Regions from separate parts of the Streptomyces sp. NPDC002853 genome, predicted to be linked through region 2. Evidence: riboswitches for the same ligand, from Rfam matches in the RefSeq annotation. Region 2 holds a riboswitch; the other holds the start of a gene.
What was found. A riboswitch is a leader RNA that binds a small molecule or an ion and turns the genes downstream of it on or off. The one in region 2 is predicted to bind glycine.
Positions count from the first base shown of each region.

Region 1: another riboswitch for glycine. It lies ahead of gcvT (glycine cleavage system aminomethyltransferase GcvT); the one in region 2 lies ahead of gcvP (aminomethyl-transferring glycine dehydrogenase).

Region 1 is NZ_JBSFUS010000012.1:40,694-51,008, forward strand. It holds gene glyA (serine hydroxymethyltransferase) at 1-596, opposite strand, end outside; gene gcvH (glycine cleavage system protein GcvH) at 627-1,004, opposite strand; gene gcvT (glycine cleavage system aminomethyltransferase GcvT) at 1,063-2,196, opposite strand; glycine riboswitch at 2,233-2,343, opposite strand; glycine riboswitch at 2,344-2,449, opposite strand; gene ACWD02_RS30785 (AAA family ATPase) at 2,603-3,277, shown strand; gene ACWD02_RS30790 (enhanced serine sensitivity protein SseB) at 3,339-4,142, shown strand; gene ACWD02_RS30795 (enhanced serine sensitivity protein SseB C-terminal domain-containing protein) at 4,268-5,041, shown strand; gene ACWD02_RS30800 (ABC transporter permease) at 5,406-6,410, shown strand; gene ACWD02_RS30805 (ABC transporter substrate-binding protein) at 6,513-8,282, shown strand; gene ACWD02_RS30810 (ABC transporter permease) at 8,411-9,412, shown strand; gene ACWD02_RS30815 (ABC transporter ATP-binding protein) at 9,409-10,315, shown strand, end outside.
Region 2 is NZ_JBSFUS010000015.1:248,942-259,256, forward strand. It holds gene ACWD02_RS36460 (CPBP family intramembrane glutamic endopeptidase) at 1-400, opposite strand, end outside; gene ACWD02_RS36465 (substrate-binding and VWA domain-containing protein) at 567-2,339, shown strand; gene ACWD02_RS36470 (glutamate--cysteine ligase) at 2,358-3,875, opposite strand; gene ACWD02_RS36475 (hypothetical protein) at 4,359-4,943, shown strand; gene ACWD02_RS36480 (DUF5999 family protein) at 5,249-5,440, shown strand; gene gcvP (aminomethyl-transferring glycine dehydrogenase) at 5,542-8,427, opposite strand; glycine riboswitch at 8,625-8,722, opposite strand; gene ACWD02_RS36490 (PRC-barrel domain-containing protein) at 8,867-9,247, shown strand; gene ACWD02_RS36495 (DNA polymerase IV) at 9,296-10,315, opposite strand, start outside.

The DNA.
Region 1 (10,315 bases), on a different contig from region 2:
ACCCACAGCTTCGCGCCGACCTCGTCGGCGATCCGGCGGAACTCCGCGAAGTCCAGCTGGCGCGGGTAGGCGGACCAGCCCGCGATGATCACCTTGGGGCTGTTCTCCTTGGCCAGGCGCTCGACCTCGGCCATGTCGACCAGGCCGGCCTCGTCCACGTGGTACGCGACCACGTTGAACTGCTTGCCGGAGAAGTTCAGGCGCATGCCGTGGGTGAGGTGGCCGCCGTGCGCCAGGTCGAGGCCCAGGATCGTGTCGCCGGGCTGGGCGATCGCGAAGAGGGCGGCCTGGTTGGCGGAGGCACCGGAGTGCGGCTGGACGTTGGCGTACTCGGCGCCGAACAGGTCCTTGATCCGGTCGATCGCGATCTGCTCGGTGACGTCGACGTGCTCGCAGCCGCCGTAGTAACGGCGGCCGGGGTAGCCCTCGGCGTACTTGTTGGTGAGGACCGTGCCCTGGGCCTCCATGACGGCGACCGGAGCGAAGTTCTCCGAGGCGATCATTTCCAGGGTGGACTGCTGACGGTGGAGCTCGGCGTCGACGGCGGCGGCGACGTCCGGGTCCAGCTCGTGGAGAGGGGTGTTGAGAAGCGACATCAGGTGGTCCCTAAGGGTCTTCGGGGGGCTTCAGCTGCCGGAGAACTCGGTGTACTCGTCCGCGGAGAGCAGGTCCTTCGGCTCCTCCGTGATCCGTACCTTGAAGAGCCAACCACCCTCGAACGGGGCGGAGTTGACCAGCGACGGGTCGTCCACGACGTCCTGGTTCGACTCGACGACCTCACCGGTCACCGGCGAGTACAGGTCGCTGACCGACTTGGTCGACTCGAGCTCGCCGCACGTCTCGCCCGCGGTCACCGCGGCACCGGCCTCGGGCAGGTCGGCGTAGACGACGTCACCGAGCGCGTTGGCCGCGTGCTCCGTGATACCGACCGTCGCCACACCGTCCTCGGCGGCCGAGAGCCACTCGTGCTCCTTGCTGTAACGCAGCTGCTGGGGGTTGCTCATGACCTGAATTCTCCTGTACGCGGGGGAGTGCTGATGGACGAGGCTGTTGTGCGGGGTGTCACTTCTGGCGCTTGTAGAACGGCAGCGCCACGACCTCGTACGGCTCGTGCGTGCCCCGGATGTCCACTCCGACACCCTCGCTGCCGGGGGCCGCGTGCGCCGCGTCGACGTACGCGATGGCGATCGGCTTGCCCAGGGTCGGGGACGGGGCACCCGAGGTGACCTCGCCGATGACCTTGCCGTCGGCGACCACGGCGAAGCCCGCGCGCGGGATGCGGCGGCCCTCGGCGATCAGGCCCACCAGCTTGCGCGGGGGAGCGGTCTCGGCGCGCTCGGCGGCGGCAGCGAGCGCCTCGCGCCCCACGAAGCGGTCGGACATCGAGGTCTTCTCGAACTTCACGACCCGGCCGAGACCGGCGTCGAAGGGCGTGAGGTCCGCGGTCAGCTCGTGCCCGTACAGCGGCATGCCCGCCTCCAGGCGCAGCGTGTCGCGGCAGGAGAGCCCGGCGGGGACCAGGCCGACGGGCTCGCCCGCCTCCATGAGCGCGTTCCAGAGCTTCTCGGCGTCGCCGGGCGCGACGAAGAGCTCGAAGCCGTCCTCGCCGGTGTAGCCCGTGCGGGCGATCAGCGCGGGCACACCCGCGACGGTGCCGGGCAGGCCCGCGTAGTACTTCAGGCCGTCCAGGTCGGCGTCCGTGAGTGACTTCAGGATGCCGGGGGACTCGGGACCCTGGACGGCGAGCAGGGCGTACGCGTCGCGGTCGTCGCGGACCTCGGCGTCGAAGCCGTCGGCGCGGGCGGTGAGCGCGTCGAGCACGACCTGTGCGTTCGAGGCGTTGGCGACCACCATGTACTCGGGGGCCTCGGGCTCGCCGAGCCGGTAGACGATCAGGTCGTCCAGGATGCCGCCGTCCTCGGCACAGATCATCGTGTAGCGGGCGCGGCCGACACCGATGGAGCCGATGTTGCCGACCAGCGAGAAGTTCAGGAAGTCCACGGCCTCGGGTCCGGAGACCGTGATCTCGCCCATGTGGGAGAGATCGAAGAGACCGGCCTTGGTGCGCACGGCGACGTGCTCGTCGCGCTCGCTGCCGTAGCGCAGCGGCATGTCCCAGCCCGCGAAGTCGGTCATGGTCGCGCCGAGCGCACGATGCGCGGCATCGAGTGCGGTCAGACGGGGGACAGTACTCATTCGTGGAACTCCCAGGGGCATGACGGGCGAGGTCGATCCTCCCCATCTGTCATCGGAACCTGAGAGGTTCACCACGACCCGTACGTATGAGGGTCATGACTTGCACCTTGGGTGGAGCCGCGCAGGCGGCCCGCTTTTCAGATGTGCCTCGCCCGCGCGGTACGGGGCCTGAGAGATTCAAGGGAGGGACTTGCTCCTTCGGCGCCCCGGTGCGTCGTACGACGGTGACCGGGAACTCTCCCGCGCGGATTTAAACGGCCTGTATGGAGTTTGCGCGCACATCATTGCACGCGCCTCCGTCACAGGGCAGTGCCAGTCCAGTAATGCTGTTGTGCCGCATTACCTTCTCTTTACACTTGCCGGGGAAGCTGCGGGAAGCAGGTACGTGACCGCTAAGGGGAGGCCGATCACGGTGCGCAGGACGAGCGTCTACGCGACCAACACAGGGGTGGCCCTGCCCAAACAGGCCGCCGCCCCCACCAGGGAGAGCTGCGGCCCCCTGCCGGCGGCCGTCGTCCGCGACCTGCGGCAGCGGACCGGCCACAGCCCGCACCGACTGACGTTCGGCGAGGGCGACCTGATCGTCGTCTCCGGGCTTCCGGGCAGCGGCAAGTCCACGCTGATGCGCCGAGCCGTCACGGGCCCGCGCATCGACTCGCAGGACACCCGCGACCGCTGGGCCCGGCGCATGCCGGACCTGCTGCCGTACGCGGTGTACCGCCCCCTGGTGCGCATCGCGCACTACGCCGGTCTGCGCAGGGCCCTGCGTTCCGGCGAGGGCGTCGTGGTGCACGACTGCGGCACCCAGGCCTGGGTGCGCCGCTGGCTGGCGCGCGAGGCCGCGCGGCGCGGCACGACCCTGCACCTGCTGCTGCTCGACGTGGAGCCGGAGACCGCCATAGAGGGGCAGCTCGCGCGCGGACGCGGCGTGTCGCGGTACGCCTTCGCGCGGCACCGCAGGACGGTCGGCCGGCTCGTCGGCGCGGCCGAGCGCGGTGACCTGCCGCGCGGCTGCGGCTCGGCGGTGCTCCTGGACCGGACGGCGGCCGGGGTGCTGCGGGGGATCGGCTTCGGGGGCTGAGCCGCCCGCCACGTTAGGGTCGTGCCGCAGGCAGAGCGGGACAGAGCAGGGGTTAGAAGAGATGGACATTCCGGCGCAGGCGCACGCCCATCCCTACGGAGGATGGCCGGGCAACGAACTCGAAGAGGTGCTCGCGGCGTCCCTGGGCACCCCCGGCGCGCCCCAGGCGTCCGCGGGGGCCCGCATCGTCGAGGTGCTCGGCCGCAGCCACGTCTGGGTCCCGCTGCCGAACGGCGGAGCCCCGGACAGCGGCACCCTCGACCTGCCCACGCTGGAGATCGACGGCCAGGCCTATGTCCCCGTCTTCAGCTCCGAGCAGCAGTTCCAGCAGGCCACCGGCGGGCGCATGGGCTGCACCGTGGCGCCCGCCGTGGAGTTCGCGCGCGGGCTTCCCCCGCAGCTGGGCATCGCGGTCAACCCGGACGGCACGGTCGGTGTGCCGCTGCCGCCGCCCGCCGTCGCCGAGCTCTGCCGGTCGGGACGCACGCCGCTGGACGGGCCCGCGACCGGCGGCCGCGTACGCCTCTTCGAACCGGACTGGCAGGAGGACCCGGTGGACTTCCTGTCCGCCGCCGCCCGCGAGTTCGAGGCCACCGGCATCGTCCTGAGCGCCCGCCGCTGCCTGGCCAGCGTCGAAGGCGGTGACCCCTCGCTGTTCGTCGGCGTCGAACTGACCTCCTGGGAGGGGAACGCGCGCGAGCTCCCGATGGAGGCCGTGGGCCGGGCCCTGGGGCACGCCCCGGTGGCCTGGCCGGTGAACCTGGTGCTGCTCGACGTGGCCCAGGACCCGGTCGCCGACTGGATGCGCGAGCGGGTCCGGCCCTTCTTCGGCCGGACTCCGGGACACGAGCACGGACATGTGTAAGGACATGTGCAGGTACGTGTGTGAGGGTGCCGTACGTCAAGTCGGTGTCAGGATCGCCGCTTAAGCTGGTTTCATGAGCCGGAGTTCCACCGGGTCAGCGGGTCATCGCGAAGGGGCGGTTAAGGGTGAGTGCGTCGGGCACGGCTGCGGCCGGGCAGGTCGAGCACATGCTGCGCCAGGTGACGCCGGGGCGCTATGACGCCTACGAGGCGCTCCTGCGGGCGCTCGCCGCCGACCAGGTGTGGATGCTGCTCTGGCACGGTCAGGCCGGCTCCCCCGACGCCCAGTACGGGAACATGGAGGTCGAGGGCCTGGGGTACGCGCCGTGTGTCACCTCGGCCCAGGAGCTCTCCGCCAGTGGCTGGAACCGCTCGTACGAAGTGGTTGCCGGTCTCGACATCTCCCGCACCCTCTTCCCGGACCACTACGGCCTCTGGCTCAACCCCCACGCGCCCGGCGGCGGCGTCGGCATCCCCTGGCTCGACCTGCGGCGCATCGCGTCGGGCCTGGACCTGCTGCCCGCGGGGCCGCTCAGACTCACCGAGCCGGCCATCGAGATCCCCCAGTTCTACGCCCTGCTCACGCAGAACGCCCACCGCACCCCCGCGGTCCGCTCGCTGCGCCGCGCCTGGGTGCAGCCCGCGCTCGGCGCCCCGTATCTGGCGATCGGTCTCGATGTGTACGACACCTCGCCGGCATCGGTCGACGGGGTGCGCACGATGATGCAGCAGTCGATCGCCGCGGTCCCCGACGGCCTGCCCGTGTCGACGGTCGCGATGTCCGACGGGTTCGACCCGGTGGCCATGTGGCTGCGCGCCAACGCCCGCCCGTTCTACGACCGCGAGGCCCAGCCCGCACCGGCGCCCGCGGGCGGTTACGGCTACCCCGCGCAGTACTGAAGCGGTGCCTCGGTCCTGACCGGACGTGATCGAAAGGGCCTGGAACCGGCCACCGCGGCTCGTATACCTGCCCTGACCGTCACGATGTCCGTTCTGGTGGTGGAGGGGGCTTAAGGGCTCCCGTGGCACCTTGCGACCCAACTGCCCCGTGTTCGCCCCTCGTTCACGTGCGTCCGGATAACGGAACACCTCGATCAGCATCACGGTTGCGCATCCATTCACCGTCAAGGCTGGTAACAGATCGCGACCGCGATGAAGACTCCCGCACCAGGGGTGCTTCGCCCCTGTGTACGACGGACTGATCACATCGCTACAGCGACAAGTGCGGGCCGGTCACCACCGGTTGAGAGGGGTCCCTGCCACGATGACGGCACCATTGCATGACACACCTGCGGACGCGGACCCGACGGCGGACGTCGCTCCCGCAGCTGATGCAGGGGTGAGGAAGGTCGAGGGGCGGTCCCTCAAGCAGATCGCCTGGAACCGCCTGAAGCGGGACAAGGTCGCGCTGGCCGGCGGCATCACCGTGCTCGTCCTGGTCTTTGTCGCCGTCTTCGCGCCCCTGATCGTCTCCCTCCTCGGCCACCCGCCCAACGAGTTCCATCAGGAAGAGCTGGAAGACCTGACGAACCTGCCCAAGGGTGCCTTCGGCGGCATGAGTTGGGACTTCCTCTTCGGAGTGGAGCCCAACAAGGGCCGCGACGTCTTCAGCCGCATCGTCTACGGAGCCCGCATCTCGCTCCTGGTGGCGTTCCTCGCCGCCGTGGTGGCCGTGGCGCTCGGGACCTTCTTCGGCATCATCGCCGGTTACTTCGGCGGCTGGGTCGACGCGGCGATCAGCCGGGTCATGGACGTGCTGCTCGCCTTCCCGCAGCTGCTCTTCGTGATCTCCCTGGTCTCGGTCCTCCCCGACGACCTGCTCGGCCTGACCGGCAGCGGCGTCCGCATCGCCGTACTGATCCTGGTGATCGGCTTCTTCGGCTGGCCCTACGTCGGGCGCATCGTCCGCGGTCAGACCCTCAGCCTGCGCGAACGTGAGTACGTGGAGGCGGCCCGCAGCCTCGGCGGCGGCCAACGCCACATCCTGTTCCGTGAGTTGCTGCCGAACCTGATCGCACCGATCACGGTGTACGCGACCCTCATGATCCCCACCAACATCCTCACCGAAGCGGCGCTCAGCTTCCTCGGCGCAGGTGTACGCCCGCCGACGGCCTCCTGGGGCGGCATGCTCCGGGACGCCCTGGCGACGTACGAGCACGATCCGATGTTCATGGTCTTCCCCGGCCTGGCGATCTTCGTGACCGTGCTTGCCTTCAACCTCTTCGGTGATGGGCTGCGCGACGCCCTGGACCCCAAGGGAACTCGTTAAACAGCTCCAACTGGCTTGCCCCTGCCGCAGCGTCAGGTGGCTCTTCCCATGGTTCTCAAGGCAGTCAATGCCAAGGACCGCGAATCTCGGAGGATGCGAGAAATGCCCACAGGTTCCTCTAAACGACGGTTGACCGCAGGCGCGGCCCTCGTCGTGGCGGCGCTGGTGACCACCACGGCGTGCGGCGGCGGCAGCGACGACGACGACAGCAAGGGCGCCGGCTACAACGCGGCGATCGGCAAGGTCGCGAACGAGTCGAAGAAAAAGGGCGGAACGCTCAAGTTCATCGCCAAGCAGGACCTGGACTCGGCCGACCCGCAGCGCGCGTACTACGGCATGACGTGGGACTTCATGCGGTTCTACACCCGCACGCTGATCACGTACGACACCAAGCCGGGTGCCGCGTCCAACAAGCTCGTCCCCGACCTCGCCCAGGACACGGCGAAGATCAGCGACGACGGCAAGACCTACACGTACAAGCTGCGTGACGGTCTCACCTGGGAGGACGGCTCGAAGCTGACCTCCAAGGACATCAAGTACGGCATCGAGCGCATCTGGGCCACCAAGGTCATCACCGGTGGTCCCGGCTACCTGAAGTCCACGCTTGACCCCAAGGGCGAGTACAAGGGCCCCTACGAGGACAAGTCGAAGGACAAGCTCGGTCTGAAGGCGATCGAGACGCCGGACGACAACACCATCATCTTCAAGCTGCCCAAGAAGAACGGCGACTTCGAGCAGATGCTCGCGATGCCGTCGGGCACCCCGGTGAAGCAGTCCGAGGACACCGGCGCCAAGTACACCCAGCGCCCGTTCTCCTCCGGCCCGTACAAGTTCCAGAACTACAGCGCGGGCAAGAGCATCACGCTCGTCCGCAACAAGAACTGGAAGAAGTCGTCGGACCCGGTCCGTCCCGCGCTGCCGGACAAGATCTCGGTCACCATCTCGGCGAACCTCGAAGAGAACGACAAGCGCCTGATGGAAGGTGACTACGACATCGACATGAATGGCACCGGCATGACCCAGTCGGGTCGTACCACCGCCATTCAGGACCACAAGGACAACGTCGACAACATGCAGACGGACTTCGTCCGTTACGTCGCCCTGGTGACCAAGACGAAGCCGTTCGACAACGAGGCCTGCCGCAAGGCCGTCTTCTACGCCACGGACTTCGCGAGCCTGCAGAAGACCCGTGGCGGCGAGGTCGCCGCCGGCGAGATCGCCACCAACGTCTTCCCGAAGTCGATCAAGGGTCACGACGACTACGACCCGTACGGCATCAAGGAGCGCAAGGGCAAGCCGGACGTCGCCAAGGCGAAGGCCCAGCTCAAGGAGTGCGGCAAGCCCGGCGGCTTCTCGACCAAGATCTCGGCGCGCACCAACCAGCCGGGTGAGGTGGACGCCGCCACGGCGCTCCAGGAGCAGCTGAAGAAGGTCAACATCGACGCCCAGGTCGACCAGATCGACGGCGCCGACTCCTCCAGCATCACCGGTTCTCCCTCGGTCGTGAAGAAGCGCGGCATCGGCATGACGATGGCGGGCTGGGGTCCTGACTTCCCGACCGGCCAGGGCTACGCCCAGCCGCTGTTCGACAGCCGTTTCATCAACGAGAACGGCAACTACAACGAGTCGCAGATCGACGAGCCGAAGATCGACAAGTTCTTCGACGACGCGATCGGCACGGTCGACCCGAACAAGGCCGGTGAGATCTACACCGATCTGGCCCACGAGATCGTCGACAAGGCGTACTGGATGCCCTTCATCTACGAGAAGAACATCTCGTGGCGTTCCTCGCGGGCGACCAACGTCTACTCGTCCGCCGCTTACAGCGGTCGCTACGACTACGTCTCCCTCGGTGTCGAGGACGCGAAGTAGTCAGTAGCAGTCGCCGCAAGGCCGTTGTCCCACCGCCGAATCCCGCCAGTCCGAAGGGCAGGTGATGGCCCCGGGCGGTGACCGGGACTCCTCACAAGGGGGTCCCGGCCACCGCCGGGCCGCGCACAGTGCTTGCTTATCTCATCCGGCGCCTGATCGCCGTTGTCATCATGGTGCTGGTCGTACTGCTCGCGACCTTCACCGTCTTCTTCATGCTGCCCAAGTGGGCGGGACAGGACATCGCCGTCCTCTTCGCCGGAAAGTCGTCCGGTGCCGAGCAGCTCGCGGGCATCCGGATCAAACTGGGACTTGACGACCCTCTGCTCGTCCAGTTCTGGGACTTCGTCAAGGGCATCCCGATGGGGCGTGACTACGCCAACGGGGCCGACGTGACCCACTGCCCGGCCCCCTGCTTCGGATACTCCTTCCGTACCGAGGCGCCCGTCTGGGAGACCCTCAAGGACGCCCTGCCCGTCACCGCCGCGCTCGCCGCCGGTGCGTGTGTGCTGTGGCTGGTCGCCGGTGTCGCCACCGGTGTGCTCTCCGCGCTCAAGCGCGGCACCATCTGGGACCGCACGGCGATGATCACCGCCCTCGCCGGCGTCTCGCTTCCCGTCTTCTTCACCGGCATGATCGCGATGGGGCTCTTCGTCCACACCCTGGGCTGGGTGAAGATCGAGGACACCCTCACCACGGAAGACCCGATCAACATCTGGTTCGAGACCTTGATCCTTCCGTGGATCGTGCTCGCGTTCCTCAACGCCGCCATGTACGCGCGACTCACCCGCGCCACCATGCTGGAAGTGCTCGGCGAGGACTACATCCGCACCGCGCGCGCCAAGGGGCTCGGCGAGACCACCGTCATCAGACGGCACGCGCTGCGCTCCGCCATGACGCCGATCCTCACCGTCTTCGGTCTGGACCTCGGCGTGCTCATGGGCGGCGCCGTCCTCACCGAGTCCACCTTCAACCTGCCGGGGCTCGGCCTCGAGGCGGTCAAGGCCATCAGCAACAAGGACCTGCCGGTGATCCTCGGCGTCACCTTGTGCGCATCGCTCGCGATCGCCCTCGCCAACCTCGTCGTCGACCTTCTGTACGCCGTCATCGACCCGCGAGTGAGGCTGGGATGACCGAACTGCACAAGACCGGAGCGGCGGTCGGAGAACCCGTCGCTGATTCGGTCGCCCCCACCGCCTTCCTCGAAGTACGCGATCTCAAGGTGCACTTCCCGACCGACGACGGCCTGGTCAAGTCCGTCGACGGGCTCAGCTTCAAGCTGGAGAAGGGCAAGACCCTCGGCATCGTCGGCGAGTCAGGATCCGGCAAGTCGGTCACCTCGCTCGGCATCCTCGGCCTGCACACCGCCGGGCAGTACGGCAGCCGCAAGCCGCAGCTGTCCGGCGAGATCTGGCTGAACGGCACGGAGCTGCTCGGCGCGGACCCGAACGAGGTGCGCAAGCTGCGCGGCCGCGAAATGGCGATGATCTTCCAGGATCCGCTGTCCGCGCTGCACCCGTACTACTCCATCGGCCAGCAGATCACCGAGGCGTACCGGGTCCACCACAAGGTGGACAAGAAGGTCGCCCGCAAGCGTGCCGTGGAGATGCTCGACCGGGTGGGCATCCCCCAGCCGGACAAGCGGGTCGACAGCTACCCGCACGAGTTCTCGGGCGGCATGCGCCAGCGCGCCATGATCGCGATGGCCCTGGTGAACAACCCCGAGCTGCTCATCGCGGACGAGCCGACGACCGCCCTCGACGTCACCGTCCAGGCGCAGATCCTCGACCTCATCCGGGATCTGCAGAAGGAGTTCGGCTCCGCGGTCATCATGATCACGCACGACCTGGGCGTGGTCGCCGAGATGGCGGACGAGCTGCTCGTGATGTACGGCGGGCGCTGCGTCGAGCGCGGCACCGCGGAGAAGGTCTTCTACGAGCCCCAGCACCCTTACACCTGGGGCCTGTTGGGGTCGATGCCACGCATCGACCGCGAGGAGATGGACCGCCTCGTGCCGGTCAAGGGCTCCCCGCCCA
Region 2 (10,315 bases):
ACGCGATACCGGTACTGCCGATCACCGCGGCGATCGCCGCCCCGCGCCCCAGGTCCGGCCACGGCCGGCTCCGGTCGAAGCCGATGGTGCGCATCCCGGCGCCCTCCCTGATGAGGAAGTGCGCGACCAGCGCCACCGGCACCAACGCGGTCGAGATTCCGAACAATTGCCACGCGAGATCAAGCCACGGCCGCCCCGGAGCGGCCGACGCGTTCATGGTCGCCGCCTGATCCTTCAGACCGCCCGGTCTGGTGACCGAACCGACAAAGCTGATCAGCGCGGACACACCGCTCGCGCCCAGTGAGAGCGCCAGGACGAGCAGCGTCTCGTCCCGGAGGATCCGTCGCGATGGCCCCTCGCCCCGAAAAGAACCGGCCAACGGCCCGGACTCCGCTTGCACTCCGCCTCCAGTTGAGTAATCCCGCCTCATCCCCATCCCCGCCCCGCTAGGGTCTCGAAAGAAGTTACGAAGATCGTGCGCGACAGGCCGAGGGGGACGGACGCCGACTGCGGTCATGCCGCCCCCTCTTTCCTTGCTTCATCACTCAAGGAGGGGCACCACCGCCATGGGACGTCACAGCTTGCCCGATGAGTACGGGACGGACGCACCCGGCCCTCGGCCACGCACCCGCGGCCGCACCGTGGCCATCGCGACGGCACTCGTCCTGGCCGTCGCGGCGGGCACGGCGGTCGCGGCCCGCAGCGATCTGCTGAGCTTCGGCGGTTCGTGCCGTGAGGACACGGTGGAACTGGACGTCGTGGCCGCCCCGGACATCGCCCCCGCCCTCCGCGCGGCCGCCGACGACGCGCGCGAGAAGGAGATCACGTCGGACGGGGCCTGTATCGACGTACGGGTGAGTGCCCGTGATTCGTACAAGGTCGCCGACGAACTACGGACGGGCAAAGGCGCTCCGGCGTACGACGTGTGGGTGCCGGACTCCGAACTGTGGCTGCAGCGCGTGGGCCTGGGCGGCAAGCAGGACAGGGTCTCGCCCGCGGGGAACATAGCCTCCTCTCCGGTTGGCATGGCCATGGTCCCCGCCGCCGCCGAGACCCTGGGCTGGCCCAAGAAGACGTACAGCTGGCCCGAGTTGACGGGTGCGGCGATGAAAGGCGACAAGCTGCGGCTCGGCGCCGCCGATCCCGCGCGCAGCGCGACCGGCCTGCTCGCGCTCACGAAGCTGAGCACGTCGGCGAAGAAGTCGGGCGGCAAGGACGGCGACACCCAGGCGGCCGGGATGGCCAAGGCACTGTCCGCGCGCACGTCCGACAGCGACAGCCAGCTCCTCGACACCCTGGCCCGCGACTCCTCCGGCACCGAACAGGGCAACCCGCGCCGCAACCACGCGCTGATCCTCTCCGAGCAGGCCGCGTTCAAGCACAACGCGACGGCGGGCGAGGAGAACAGCCTGGACATGTTCTATCCGAAGGACGGCTCACCGCGCCTCGACTACCCGTACACCCTGGTCCAGGAGGACGAACTGTCCACGGACCAGAGCCGGGCCGCCCTGCGCTTCATGACCCTGTTCAGCGATGAGGCGGGCCGCGCGATCCTGGAGAAGCACGGCTTCAGGGCCGGCCCCGATGAGCCCTCGGAGAGGCTCGTCACGGCGGCCGGCGGCCGCACTCCCCAGCCGTACGGCGACGAGGCGAGCGAGCCGCCCTCCGAGAAGGACCTCCAGGAGACGCTCGGCATGTGGACGATCACCGTCCAGAGCGCCCGGATCAGCACGGTCGTCGACGTCTCGGACTCCATGGGCGAGTTCGTGCCGGGCCGGGGCCAGACCCGGATGGAGGTCACCAAGTCCTCGCTGCTCCAGGCGCTCGCGGGCTTCACCGACGAGGACGAGATCGGCCTCTGGGAGTTCGCCACCCTCCTGGACGGCGAACGCGACTACCGCAAGCTCGTGCCCACCGAACGGTTGGGCGACCAGAAGGGCGACGGCACCCAGCGGGACAAGGTCTCCAAGGCCTTCGGTGACCTGGCGCCCATCCCGGGTGGCGCGACCGGCCTGTACGACACCACGCTCGCGGCGTACAAGGAAGCCACCTCCACCTACGCGCGCGGCAAGTTCAACGCGCTCGTGGTCCTCACGGACGGCGCGAACCAAGACCCCGGCTCCATCGCGCGCAGCAACCTCATCGCGCAGCTGGAGAACCTCTCCGACCCCAAGCGCCCGGTGCCGCTCATCGCCATCGCGGTCGGTCCGAACGCGGACAAGGAAGAGGTCGTGCAGATCGCGGAGGCGACCGGCGGATCGGGCCACCAGGTCGACGACCCGGCGCAGATCCACGCGGTCATCCTCAAGGCCATCATGGAGGCGGGCAGCCACGGCTGAGCCCGCCCCCCGTACGCCTCAGCTCAGGACGGCCGGTTCCGGCAGCCCCACCGGCCAGGTGTGCACCGGGTCGCCCGCGTGCATCAGCTCGGCGTAGCGCCGGGTGGTCGCGGCGAGCGCGGCCTCGCGTTCGAGCCCGGTCTCCAGGGCCTGGTGGTACGTCGCCGCCTGCCAGGACGCCCCGTTCACCCGGCGCCTGCACCGCTCCTCGATGACCCCGAGGTAGAAGTCCCGGTCGGCGGGCTCCACGCCCCACGCGTCGAGCCCGGCCGCGGCCAGCGGCAACAACTCGTCGCGTACGAGAGCCACCGCGGGCACCTCCACGATCCCGCCCGACCTGCCCCGCCGCGGCCACTGCAGCCGGGCCTCGATGCCGTCGCGGCACGCGGTGTCGAAGTTGCGGGCCGCGGCCTCGAAGGGCAGCCGGGTCCACACGGGCCGGGGTTCCTCGGCGAGGGCGCGTACGACGCCGTAGTAGAAGGCGGCGTTGGCGATGACGTCGGTGACGGTGGGGCCCGCGGGCAGGACACGGTTCTCCACCCGCAGGTGCGGGACGCCGCCCGCGATGCCGTACACGGGGCGGTTCCAGCGGTACACGGTGCCGTTGTGCAGGACGAGTTCGGCGAGCTGCGGCACCCGGCCGTCGTCGAGCACCGCCAGCGGGTCCTCGTCGTCCACGAGGGGAAGCAGCGCGGGAAAGTAGCGCAGGTTCTCCTCGAAGAGCTCGTACGCGTCGCTGATCCAGCGCTCGCCGAACCAGGTCCGCGGCCGTACGCCCTGGGCCTGCAGTTCGGGCGGGCGGGTGTCGGTGGACTGCAGGAACAGTGGGGGCCGCGACTCGCGCCACAGCTCACGCCCGAACAGGAACGGCGCGTTGGCGCCGACGGCGACCTGCGCCGCGGCGACGGCCTGGGCCGCGTTCCACACGTCGGCGAACCTGCCCGGGGTGACCTGGAGGTGCAGCTGCACCGAGGTGCAGGCCGCTTCGGGCGCGATCGACGCGGACGTGCAGGTGAGCCGCTCCACGCCCTGGATGTCCAGGACGAACTCCTCGCCGCGCGCGGCGACGATCTGGTCGTTGAGCAGCGCGTAGCGGTCGACGTCGGAGAGGTTTCCGGAGACCAGGTCGTGGTGCGCGAGTGTCGGCAGAATGCCGATCATCACGATTCCGGCGTTCACCTCGTTGGCTTTTCGGTGCGCATAGGCGAGGCCGGTGCGCAGCTCTTCGGCAAGGCGGTCGAGAACGCGTCCGCCCAATCTGTGCGGTGCAATATTGACTTCAAGATTGAACATTCCGAGTTCCGTCTGGAAGTCCCGGCTCGCGATCCGTTCGAGGACTTCGGCATTCAGCATTCTCGGCATGCCGTCCGGTCCCGCGAGATTCAGTTCGATCTCCACGCCCATCAGATTCCTGGGCCGGTCGAACCGCTCCTCGTCCAGCAGCCTCCGCAGCCCCGTCAGGCACTCCTTGAGCTTGTCCCTGTACCGGCGCCGCTCGGCCAGATCAAACGATCCCGCTACGACCTTCTCCCCCATCGAAGCGTCCCCTCCTCGGATGGGCAGCCAATGATCCGGCCGCTGTGTCTCGGTGGATGATGCCCTGCAATGTGATCGATAACGCCCCGCACATGCCCCTGGCCCAGTACGCTCGATGCCACGTCCGAGCGGCACATTCACCGGGCATGGGGTCCGCCGGGGAATCCTCGCACCGGCGCCTGGTGAAAAACACCGACGAGAATCGGCCGACCGCTTCCGGGAAGGCGGCCGAGGTCAGACGTCCGGACCTTTCCAGAATCGGGTTAAATCCCGCAAAATGGCGACCGGATAACGCCTTGCACGCAATATCGGGTGCGGTTAGACGAAACACTGCCTGAACACGTGTCGTATAAACTCCGCGAACGAGGCAGAGAGTTGGCGCTCGTGGTCCCCAGCCCCCGCCCCTCTGGCCCCGGAGCAGACAGCGACGTCCGCACCTGTCCTCGTTCCACCGTGCCTGTCGAATGAGAGAGGCGACCCACCATGCCGCTGCAAGTCCCCCCGGCTCCCGCGCCCGCCCTGCGCAGCGTCCTCGCGGCACTCGGTTCACCCACCGCCGTACGCGAAGCCCGCACCCCGTCCCTGCGCGCCGCGCAGGGACCCGTGAGTCCCGAACTCCCGTTGCCCGTCCATGTACTTGACCGGATCACTCCGTCGGGCACCGCGCCCACCCGGCTCGCGGGGTGGCGCTTCCTGATCCGCGCGGGCGAGCGAGCCGTGGCCGCGGCGGACACGATGCTGACGCCTGACGGGTGGACCTTCTCGCACTTCTTCGAAGGTCCGTACATAGCGTCCACGGAACGCGCCCTCCGTCATGCCGAAGCGATGCCAATGCCGTACCAACCACGACTGTTGTCCGTACCCGAGCTTTACATGCTGACACTCTGGTTGCACGGCGACTGCACCGCGGACGGCGCGAACGGCCATCTCGCGCCCTCGGATGTCCTCGTGCCCCTTGCGCCCGCGCCCCCGGGCATCGCGGCGCACCACCCGCACCGCGCCGCCGAGCTCCTGAAGGTCCTCACCCACCGGATGACCCCGGCACCACTGCTCGGCTCGCCCGCCTGACCTCGCCGTACGTCTCCGTGCCCCGCCGCCGTCCAGGCCGCGGGGCTCGGCGCGTGATGTGCCCATACGGACTAGCCCGGTATGACCACCCCGAACCACCCGAAGAGACAGTGCAGTTGGGCTGAACCGTCCGGGCGGGTGATACGTCATTAAGCAGTAAGGAGCGCTGCCGCTAAATCCCTGCGGATTGACGCCCGTAGGGCAACACTGGGAACGGACCGACTCAACGGGGGGCGGCCATGAACACCGCATCGAGCCGCAAGGCAGACGTCACAGCCATCACATCGCAGCGAAAGAACCCATCCATGTGCCAGCACCAACCACCGTGCCCGACAGCCGACTCCGCAGACCGGGAAGCCGCGCTCCTCATGGCGAGCCACCCGGAACAGGGCTGGAGCCTGCTGTGCAACGGCGTCCTCCTCTTCGAGGACACCGGTGAGCTGCTGCCGGACGGCCAGATCATCGCCCCGCATCGACCGCTGGTGACCGCGGCCTGAAGCGACGGCAGCACGGCACGGACAACGCAACGGACAACAAAGGGGCCGACCCGGAGAGACACAACTCCGGACCGGCCCCCACGCATGTTCAAGGCCCGATATCAGTCCTCGTACGCATCCAGCGGCGGGCAGGAGCAGACGAGGTTCCGGTCGCCGTACGCCTGGTCGATGCGGCGCACCGGCGGCCAGTACTTGTCGGCGGCCACCACGCCGGCCGGGAACACGGCCTCCTCGCGGCTGTACGCGTGCTCCCACTCACCGCCGAGCGCGGCAGCGGTGTGCGGGGCGTTCCGCAGCGGGTTGTCATCGGCCGGCCAGTCACCGCCGACCTTCTCGATCTCCGCACGAATGCTGATCATCGCCTCGCAGAACCGGTCGATCTCGACCAGGTCCTCACTCTCGGTCGGCTCGATCATCAGCGTCCCCGCGACCGGGAACGACATGGTCGGAGCGTGGAAGCCGTAGTCGATGAGCCGCTTGGCGATGTCGTCGACGCTGACGCCGGTCGCCTTGCTCAGCGGGCGCAGATCGATGATGCACTCGTGCGCGACGAGTCCGCCGGGGCCGGTGTAGAGCACCGGGTAGTGCGGCTCCAGGCGCTTGGCGATGTAGTTCGCGGACAGCACGGCGACCTGCGTGGCGCGCTTGAGGCCCTCGCCGCCCATGAGGCGTACGTACGCCCAGGAGATCGGCAGGATTCCGGCCGAGCCCCACGGCGCGGCGGAGATCGGACCGACACCGGTCTCGGGCCCCGCGGCGGGCTGCAACGGGTGGTTGGGCAGGTACGGCGCGAGGTGCTCGCGCACACCGACCGGGCCGACGCCGGGGCCGCCGCCGCCGTGCGGGATGCAGAACGTCTTGTGCAGGTTCAGGTGCGAGACGTCGCCGCCGAACTTGCCGGGCTGGGCGAGGCCCACCAGGGCGTTGAGGTTCGCCCCGTCGACGTAGACCTGGCCGCCCGCATCGTGCACCTGGGCGCAGATGTCGGCGACGTGCTCCTCGAACACACCGTGCGTGGACGGGTAGGTGATCATGAGCACGGACAGCTCGTCGCGGTGCTTCTCGATCTTGGCGCGCAGGTCCTCGACGTCGATCTCACCGTCGTCGCTGGTCTTCACGACGACGACCTTCATGCCGGCCATCACGGCGCTCGCGGCGTTCGTGCCGTGCGCGGAGGACGGGATGAGGCAGACGGTGCGCTGCTCGTCGCCGTTGGCGCGGTGGTAGCCGCGCACGGCGAGCAGTCCGGCCAGTTCGCCCTGCGAACCGGCGTTGGGCTGCAGCGAGACCTTGTCGTACCCCGTGACCTCGGCGAGCCGCTCCTCCAGCTCACGGATGAGCGTCAGATAGCCCTGCGCCTGCTGGGCGGGCGCGAAGGGGTGCAGCTGCCCGAACTCGGGCCAGGTGACCGGCTCCATCTCCGTGGTCGCGTTGAGCTTCATGGTGCAGGAGCCCAGCGGGATCATGCCGCGGTCGAGCGCGTAGTCGCGGTCGGCCAGCTTGCGCAGGTAACGCAGCATGGCGGTCTCGGAGCGGTACTGGTGGAAGACCGGATGCGTGAGGTACTCGTCCTCGCGCAGCAGCCCCGAGGGGAGCGAGTCCGCGGTCTGTGCGTCGAGCGCCTCGATGTCGGCCTCGACACCGAACGCACCCCAGATCGCGGTCAGTTGCTTGCGCGTGGTGGTCTCGTCGCAGGCCAGCGAGACGTGGTCGGCGTCGACCTGGTGGATGTTGACGCCACCCTCGCGGGCCGCGGCGACGAGCGCCTCGGCCCTGCCGGGCACCCGCACGGTCAGCGTGTCGAAGTACGCGCCGTGCACGACCTCGACCCCGCCCCCGGTGAGCCCCGCCGCGAGCACGGTCGCGTAGCGGTGGGTACGCCGCGCGATGGCCTTGAGGCCCTCGGGCCCGTGGTAGACCGCGTACATTCCGGCCATCACGGCGAGCAGCACCTGAGCGGTACAGATGTTGCTGGTGGCCTTCTCGCGGCGGATGTGCTGCTCACGGGTCTGCAGCGCGAGCCGGTAGGCCTTGTTGCCGTCCGCGTCCACGGAGACACCGACGAGCCGCCCCGGCAGGCTGCGCGCGAACTTCTCGCGCACCGCCATGTAACCGGCGTGCGGGCCGCCGAAGCCCATCGGGACGCCGAAACGCTGGGTGGTGCCCACCGCGATGTCGGCGCCGAGCTCACCGGGCGAGGTGAGCAGCGTCAGGGCGAGCAGGTCGGCGGCGACGGAGACGATGGCACCAAGCTCGTGCGCCTGCTCGATGAGCGGCTTTATCTCGCGTACGACACCGGAGGCGCCGGGGTACTGGATCAGGACGCCGACGACACCACGCTCGGCGACCTCGGCCGGGATGCCCTCGCTCAGATCGGCGACGACGACCTCGACACCGGTCGGCTCGGCGCGGGTCTGGATCACGGCGATGGTCTGCGGCAGCGCGTCGGCGTCGACGAGGAAGACACCGTCCTTGACCTTGCCCATGCGCCGCGACAGCGCCATGGCCTCGGCGGCGGCCGTCCCCTCATCGAGCAGCGAGGCACCGGAGGTGGGCAGCCCGGTCAGCTCGGCGACGACGGTCTGGAAGTTGAGCAGCGCCTCGAGGCGCCCCTGGGAGATCTCGGGCTGGTACGGCGTGTAGGCGGTGTACCACGCAGGGTTCTCCATCACGTTCCGCAGGATCACCGGCGGCGTGAAGGTTCCGTAGTAACCGAGCCCGATCATGGAATCGAGGACCTGGTTACGGTCGGCGAGGGAGCGCAGCTCGGCGAGCACCTCGGCCTCGGTGCGTGCCCCGGGCAGGTTCAGCGCCTCGGCGTTCTTGATCACATCCGGCACGGCGGCCGCGGTGAGCTCGTCGAGCGAGCCGTACCCGACCTGCGCGAGCATCTTGGCCCGTGCTTCCACGTCGGGACCGATGTGCCGCTGCTCGAAGGGGATGCCCTGTTCGAGCTGGGAGAGCGGGATACGAGGTGTGGCGGTCATTGCGGAGGCCTCCTGGTCTGACGCGACCTGCGAGGGGCACCACGGCGCGGGTACCCGGACGGCCTCCCCCTCTGTCATCTCAACCTGAGAGTTTCACCGGTCCACGCCCCGCGAGAGGCGACGCACCGGCTTTCACCGTCGGTGAGGAAGGGGACCGGACGTGCCCGCCCGACGCCCGCCCTACTTTCCAGAGTGACCTCGTCCGTGCGGTACAGGGGCCTGAGAGATTCCGGGGAGGAGTTGCTCCTTCGGCGCCTCCGGTGTCTCGACCGGAGAGCTCTCCCGCACGGGGTCAGCAGCCAAGCGCCAGCCTACCAGCGAGGACCGTGACCGTTCCCTCGAGTGGCCACCTGCCCCGAAGTGCTCTTTCGTAGTGATTGCGAACGAACGAGGATGAGTTACGCCCCACTTCGACACGCCTCGACCAGTTGGAGGGCCCGTGCAGACCGACATCGATCCGCGCAATTTGATCGGCCGGAAGGCGTTCGACCGGAACGGGGCCAAGATCGGCACGATCGACGAGGTCTATCTCGACGACGCCACCGGCGCCCCTGAGTGGGCGGCCATACGCACGGGCCTGTTCAGCCGGGACACCTTCGTCCCCCTGGAACCGAGCGAGCTCAGGAGCGACGGCACCCTGCACATCCCCTTCGAACGCTCACTGATCAAGGACGCCCCCGATTTCGGTGTGGGCCGCCACCTCTCCCCCGAACAGGAACTGCAGCTCTACCACCACTACGGCCTGGACATCACGCCCCCGCCCTCCGCACCACCGCCGGACAAGGACTTCGGCAACATCGCGGGCCAGGAGAGCCCCTGACACCCGCGCGGCAGCCCAGGTGACCCCGGCGGGCAGGCACCACCGGCGTCACCGCGGCTCCACCGCCTCGGGAGCCGCCACCAGGGGCAACGGCTCCGCGGGCTCGAGCGCCGGATCATCCGTACGGAACGTCCGCACCCGCCCCGGCACCGTCGACTCGGGCGTCTCGAAGCGCACAGTGACCCGCCCCAGGCCACTGCCCTGCACCCACCCGTGCCCGTACTCGGCATGCCGCACATCGTGCCCGGCGGCCCACCGCCGCTCGACGGGAACGGCCGGCTCCGCCACCGTCTCGGCCACGGGCTGCGCCACGGCCTCCCCGGCCGTCTCCTCCTCGGCCTCCTGCTGCGTCTCCAGGGCCTGTGCGGCCTCGGCCTGAGCCTCGGCCTCCGCCTGGGCCTGCGCTTGCGCGAAGAGGTCCTCCTGCGTGTAGTCCGCGAGCCCCGTGACGCCCACCCCGAGGAGCCGCACCCCTCCGGTGGTGTCCACCGACTCCAGGAGCCGCGCGGCGGCCTCACGCACCACCCCGGGGTCGTCCGTGGGCCCACGCAGCGTCTCGGAGCGCGTCAGCGTGGAGAAGTCGAACCGACGCACCTTCAGGACGATGGTCCGCCCCGAGTGCCCGGCCGCCCGCAACCGCTCCACACAGCGCTCGGCGAGCCGCGCGACCTCGCCCCTGACCCGGACCCGGTCATGGATGTCCACGTCGTACGTGTCCTCGACACTGACCGACTTGGATTCCCGCTCCGCCACCACGGGCCGCTCGTCCCGCGCAAGGGCCATCGCGTACAGCGCGCTGCCGTGCGACTTCCCTAGAAGCCGTACGAGCTCGTCCTCGCCCGCCTCCGCGATCTCCCCCACGGTCGTGATCCCGCCCCGCCGCAGATGGTCCCCGGTGGCGGGACCGACGCCGGGCAGCGTCCGCACCGACATCGGCGCGAGCAGGTCCCGCTCGGTGCCCGGCACTATCAGCCGCAGCCCGTCGGGCTTGGCCTCCTCCGAGGCGATCTTCGCCAGCATCTTGGACGCGGCGAGCCCGACCGATCCCGCGAGCCCCGTCACCGCCTT